Linked DNA regions of Ketobacter sp. MCCC 1A13808. The protein of the gene in region 1 binds, or shares a complex with, the protein of each later gene. Links are inferred from orthologs where the notes say so. Each region holds a gene or a part of one and is shown on either strand. Other genes may lie near its edges.

Region 1 (3,226 bases):
AAGGAATTTAGTGTGCGGTTAATCGTGTTTTCGCGTACCAGTGAGGCGAACCCAGTCGCCATCGATTGTGGCCTTTTGCATATCAAACCAGGCGCTGTAGCAGTCACTGACCTGATCAGATTGTTCTTTTAATATCCCGGACAGCACTATTTGTCCCGACGGTTTAGTGAGGCTGGCCAGGTGCTTCGATAAGCTAATAAGGGGGCCGGCCAGAATGTTAGCCAACAGAATATCGACATTAATGCTGGGTAGGGCGGCGGGTGCAAAGACTTCCATTTTATCCTGGATCTGATTGCGTTCCGCATTCTGTTGGGTCGCTAGCAGTGCTTGTGGATCGTTATCCACACAGTAGACTTTGTCGGCGCCTAGAAGTGCCGCAGCGATCGCCAGAATACCCGAGCCGCAGCCGTAATCAATGACGGTTTTGTCGTGTAGATCGGTGGAATCCAGCCAGCCAAGGCACAACGCTGTGGTTTCATGGGTGCCGGTGCCAAAAGCCAAGCCCGGATCCAGCATCATGTTGACGGCGTTCGGGTCAGGTGGCGTTTTCCAGCTCGGACAAACCCAGAGTCGTTGGCCAAAGGCAATGGGTTGGTAGGCCTCCATCCATTCCCGTACCCAGTCTTTGTCTTCCAGCGCATCGATGCGAATGGGTTTGTCATCGCCGAGGCTGGTTTTGAGGGCAGCTGAGATGAGTTCAATGTCCGCGTCGGCCTCAAACAGTCCGCTTATCGTGGTGTCGTCCCAGATCGGGGTGGCACCGGGCGGTGGTTCCAGCAACGGTTGATCGGCGCTGTCTTCAAGCGTAACGGAAACAGCCCCTAACCCCATCAGTTGATCTTCGATGGGGCCGGTCTGATCTCCGGGGCTTTGTAATTTGATCTGAATCCAGGGCATGTTGGCCGGTGGCTCCTATTCCGAATACGCGACTGATTACACCGCTGAACGGAAATAGGGCCCCGGCAGTGGCGATCAATCAATGTCGACAGACCTTAATGCAGACCCAGAATTTTTTCCAGGTAATGAATATCCACGCCACCCTTTCGGAATCCACTGTCTTTCATGATCACTTCTTCATGCAGCTCGATATTAGTTTCGATGCCTTCCACCAGGATTTCTTCCAACGCATTGCGCATACGTTGCAGGGCGATTTCCCGGGTTTCACCATAGGTAATCAGCTTACCGATAAGGGAGTCGTAATTGGGTGGAACCTTGTAGCCGCTGTAAATATGCGTATCCATGCGCACTCCGTTACCACCGGGAGCGTGCCAGTAGCTGATGGTTCCGGGGCTGGGAATAAAGGTCTTGGGATTCTCTGCATTGATCCGGCACTCGATCGAGTGTCCGACAATCTTTACATCATCCTGAGTAATGCTGAGCTTTTCGCCGCTGGCAATACGGATCTGTTCTTTGATGATATCGACACCGGTGACCATCTCTGTGACCGGATGCTCTACCTGAACCCGGGTATTCATTTCTATAAAATAGAACTGCTCGTTCTCATACAGGAACTCAAAGGTACCAGCGCCGTAATAGCCGATGTCGCGGCAGGCTTTCGCACAGCGTTCACCCACTTCTTTGCGTAGGTGGTCGGGGATTCCCGGCGCGGGTGCTTCTTCCAGCACTTTCTGATGACGACGTTGCAGGGAGCAATCCCGATCTCCCAGGTAGATTGCATTACCATGGGTATCCGCCAGCACCTGGATTTCTACGTGCCGGGGGGTGGTCAGAAATTTTTCCATGTACACGGTGTCGTCGCCGAAGGCATTACGCGCTTCAGAGCGGGTCAGGCTAATGGATTTGATCAGGTCTTTTTCCTGATGCACCACGCGCATGCCGCGGCCACCGCCGCCGGATGCGGCTTTGATGATAACCGGGTAGCCGATCTGACGGCCCATTTTGAGAATTTCGTTATTGTCATCGGTGAGCGGTCCGTCTGATCCCGGAACGCAAGGAACACCGGCGATTTTCATGGCTTCGATGGCCGATACTTTGTTGCCCATCAGGCGAATGGTTTCTGCTCTAGGGCCGATGAAAATAAATCCGCTGTCGGTTACCCGCTCAGCGAAGTCGGCGTTTTCAGCCAGAAATCCATATCCCGGGTGAATGGCATTTGCGCCGGTAATTTCTGCGGCACTGATAATCGCCGGTATATTCAGATAACTTTCGGCAGCGCTGGCCGGACCGATGCAGACCGCTTCGTCGGCAAAGCGAATATGCATCAATTCTTTATCGGCAGTGGAGTACACTGCCACCGTTTTTATGCCGAGCTCTTTACAGGCACGTAACACCCGCAGAGCGATTTCGCCTCGATTGGCGATAAGCACTTTTTCCAACATGGTGCAGGCCTTATTTTAGTTGATGACAAATAGAGGTTGGTCAAATTCCACGGGCTCTGCGTTGTCAGCCAGAATGGCAACTACCGTACCGGATTTGTCCGCTTCGATTTGGTTCATCATTTTCATGGCTTCAACAATACACAGGGTGTCACCCGCTTTCACAGACTGGCCTACTTCAACGAAGGGCTTTGAGTCAGGTGAAGAGGAGCGATAAAAGGTGCCTACCATCGGTGATTTTACTTTGTGTCCGGCAGGCTCGTCGCTTGCGGGTGCGCTCGCCGGCGCCGACGACGGTTCCGCAGCTGCAGTCGCTATCGGGGCCGCCGGTGCCTGCGCAGGAGCGGGGGCGTAATATTGCGGCATCATGCCTTTGTTCTGGTTACGGCTGATGCGAACAGACTCTTCACCTTCTTTTATCTCTATCTCATCGATACCGGATTCTTCAAGCAGTTCGATCAGCTTTTTAACTTTACGGATGTCCATAAAAACTTCTCTTTATTATTAAAGTTAGCGGTTTATTCGTTGCTTCCGGTCACCTGTTTGATGGCCGCCTGCAAGGCTAGTTCGTAGCCCTGGGAACCTAGCCCGGCAATGACACCAGCGGCCACATCCGCCAGGTAGGAGTGTTTGCGAAAATTCTCACGGGCGTGCACATTGGATATATGCACTTCTATAAAAGGTATGCCGACACCGGTAAAAGCGTCCCGCAGGGCAATGCTGGTGTGGGTGAGTGCGCCCGGATTTATAATAATAAAAGCGGTGCCGTCCAGCTTGGCGGCGTGAATCCGCTCAATCAGTTCGTATTCCCGGTTGGATTGCAGGCACTCACACTGATGACCCTGGTTGGTGGCGAATTGCTGCAGGTGCTGGTGAATCTGGTCGAGCGT
Region 2 (3,145 bases), on another replicon or contig:
CTCTGGACGAGGCGGCATTTACCGGATACCAGGTGTCTACACAGGCAAGCAGCTCGAGCAACGTTTCGGTCACAGCCTTATCGTTCAACATGCCGACGATGCAATGAACCCGTTTATATTCTGACGACAAAAGAGATTTTGTTAACGCCCGGGCGGCATGAGGATTATGACCCACATCCAGCATTACGGCCGGCGCTTCATGCACAATCTGCTGTCGACCAGTCAGGCGGGTGTCCATTAACGCTTTTCTCAACTGCGGCTGGGTAATCGTAAAAGGACTGAGCACTAATGCCTGTAACGCGCTCAGGGCGTTGTCCAGGTATATTTGAGGATACGGCAGATGTTCTATTTGCTGGACTGTACGTGATTGACCCGCTGAAACGTCAGCCCGCCACTCCGTCTGATCGGTTAGAACGCTAAACTCCCGATTTCGTAGATACAGCTCCATTGCCTGACTGTTCGCATGCTCAACCACCGAGAGCGGTGGATTAGGATCGCCCATCACCAGCGGTTTGCCAGGCCGACCAATCCCGACCTTTTCAATACCGATGGCTTCCCTGTTCTCTCCAAGCCATTGCTGATGGTCAAGATCGATGCTGGTGACCACCGCAATATCCGGATCCCATATATTAACCGCGTCCAGTCGCCCGCCCAGCCCCACTTCCAAAACCCAGGCATCCAGTTTTTTGCGCTGGAATATCCAGGCAGCTGCCAGTGTAGTGAATTCAAAATAGGTGAGACTGATCTCTCCACGCGTCGCTTCGATTGCTTCGAATGCTGATATCAATTCCTGATCAGAACAAATCTGGCCATCAATACAAATTCGTTCATTAAACTGAATCAAGTGGGGAGAGGTATATAATCCGACATGGTATCCGGCTTCCAGCAGCACATTGTGGATGAGCGTGGAAGTAGAGCCCTTTCCATTTGTACCAGCCACCGTAAAAACAAAGGCACCGGGTGCAATTACACCTAACCGCTGAGCCGCCTGTTTAACCCGCTCCAACCCCATGTCAATGGTCTTGAAGTGAAGCTTTTCAAGCCGGCTCAGCCAATCAGCCAGAGTCATTCAGCGTTACTGCTCACCGGTAATAACTTACTCATTAAACGATGTAGCGTATCTTTCAGCTCGTTCCTGTGCACAATAATGTCGATAGCTCCATGTTCCAGCAGAAATTCGCTGCGCTGGAATCCTTCCGGCAATTTTTGCCGTACGGTTTGCTCAATGACCCTTGGTCCGGCGAATCCAATTAATGCATTGGGCTCTGCCAAATTAATGTCGCCCAACATGGCCAAACTGGCAGAAACGCCACCATAAACGGGATCCGTCAACACGGAAAAGAAAGGCAACCGCTGCTCTTTCAGTTTCTCCAGTGCAGCACTGGTTTTCGCCATCTGCATCAACGAAAACAAAGCTTCTTGCATACGCGCACCACCACTGGCAGAGAAACACACCAGAGGACAGCGATTCTCAATGGCAACATTCACTGCCCGAACGAATTTCTCACCTACGATCGAGCCCATGGACCCGCCCATAAATTCGAACTCAAATGCAACTGCCACTACGGGATATTCGTTAACGACACCTTTAAAAGCCACCAGTGCGTCTTTCTCGCCCGTGGATTTCTGAGCCGCAACCAAGCGATCCTTATAGCGTTTGCTGTCTTTAAACTTAAGTCGATCAAACGGCTCCAAGTCCGCGGCCAGCTCTTCACGGCCCTCCGGATCAAGGAACAAATCAATGCGACGGCGGGCATTTACCCTCATGTGATGATCACACTTGGGACATACATCCAGGTTCTTTTCCAACTCCGGTCGATACAAGAATGCGCCACACTTAGCGCATTTGCGCCACAACCCCTCCGGGATGTCGCTCTTCTTGTGCGTGCTTCTCCCGACACTGGGTAGAATTTTTCCTAACCAGCTATTACTCATATAAAGTCATCCTGTTTTTCAGCCCTTTTATTAGTTTATTATTGATCGAGGCCACTGCGTAAGGATTGTATAAACCCGCCCACTTGCGTCAGCATGGTTTGAGCATCGTTTTGGTTATTGGCAATCAGGTTTACCAAAGCACTCCCCACAACGACTCCGTCTGCATTGCGACCGATTGATCTAGCCGTTTCTGCATCCTTGATACCAAAGCCGACCGCAATGGGCAAATCGGTTATTTTACGAATTGTTTCCAGTTTCTGATTAACCGCGTCCACATCCAGGTTTCCGGCACCGGTTACCCCTTTCAAGGAAACGTAATATAAGTAGCCCCGCCCCATCGCGGCGATCTTGGCAATACGTTTGTCACTGGTCGTCGGGGCAATCAGAAATATACTTTCAATTCCGGCTTTGTCGAAGATCTCCACCGGACCGGCAGCGGCTTCCACAGGCAGATCCACGGTAATAAGACCGTCCACACCTGCTGCTGCTGCTGCCTCCGCGAAGGTTTCGTAACCTGTGACTTCAATCGGGTTGAGATACCCCATCAGCACAACGGGCGTGGTCTGGTTGCTGGCTCGGAACTCGGCTACCATTTCCAGCACATGCGTGATTGTTGTGCCCTGCTCTAACGCCCGCTCATCCGCTAACTGGATCACGGGGCCATCGGCCATCGGATCAGAAAACGGAACGCCCAGCTCAATTATATCTGCGCCGCTCTCCACTAATTGAAGCATCAGCGGAACAGTGGCTTTCAAATTAGGATCACCGGCGGTAATAAACGGAATCAGTGCTTTTTTATTCTGTTGCTTCAAATTCTGAAGGCAAGCCTTGATACGGCTCATGAATCTCTCCTCTTAGCTACCTTCACAAGGTAATCCCGTCGAGTTCTGCGACTGTAAGAATGTCTTTATCGCCTCGTCCTGACAGGTTCACTATGACAATCTCATCGGTTGACATTGTTGCCGCCAGCTTTTCGGCATAGGCTACGGCATGGCTGGATTCCAAGGCAGGCATAATCCCCTCAATCCGGGTCAGACTGCGGAACGCGGCCAGCGCTTCGTCGTCATTAATGGCTACATATTTGACCCGACCGCAATCTTTTAACCAGGCATGTTCAGGGCCCACACCAGGATAATCCAAACCGGCAGAAACGGAGTGCGTCGGCAAAATCTGACCCGCGTCGTCTTCCATCAGATAAGTCCGGTTGCCA

The links.
Region 2: the proteins of accC (region 1) and accD are in contact, whole or in part, in a solved structure (PDB 8UXZ), measured with the Escherichia coli proteins. The link is inferred for Ketobacter sp. MCCC 1A13808 from one-to-one orthologs.

The regions. Positions count from the first base shown.
Region 1 is NZ_VRKW01000002.1:77,223-80,448, reverse strand. Bases 167-3,064 are described here. They hold accC (acetyl-CoA carboxylase biotin carboxylase subunit), read right to left. Parts: upstream 2,340-3,064; coding sequence 993-2,339; downstream 167-992. Other genes in these bases: aroQ (type II 3-dehydroquinate dehydratase), read right to left, coding at 2,855-3,064; accB (acetyl-CoA carboxylase biotin carboxyl carrier protein), read right to left, coding at 2,355-2,822; prmA (50S ribosomal protein L11 methyltransferase), read right to left, coding at 167-897. Also shown: more of prmA, read right to left, coding at 19-166; more of aroQ, read right to left, coding at 3,065-3,226. UniProt on the Escherichia coli protein: This protein is a component of the acetyl coenzyme A carboxylase complex; first, biotin carboxylase catalyzes the carboxylation of the carrier protein and then the transcarboxylase transfers the carboxyl group to form malonyl-CoA.
Region 2 is NZ_VRKW01000004.1:86,771-89,915, forward strand. What follows is about bases 1-2,817. They hold accD (acetyl-CoA carboxylase, carboxyltransferase subunit beta), read right to left. Parts: upstream 1,936-2,817; coding sequence 1,066-1,935; downstream 1-1,065. Other genes in these bases: folC (bifunctional tetrahydrofolate synthase/dihydrofolate synthase), read right to left, coding at 1-1,069; trpA (tryptophan synthase subunit alpha), read right to left, coding at 1,974-2,777; trpB (tryptophan synthase subunit beta), read right to left, coding at 2,800-2,817. In the rest of the region: more of trpB, read right to left, coding at 2,818-3,145.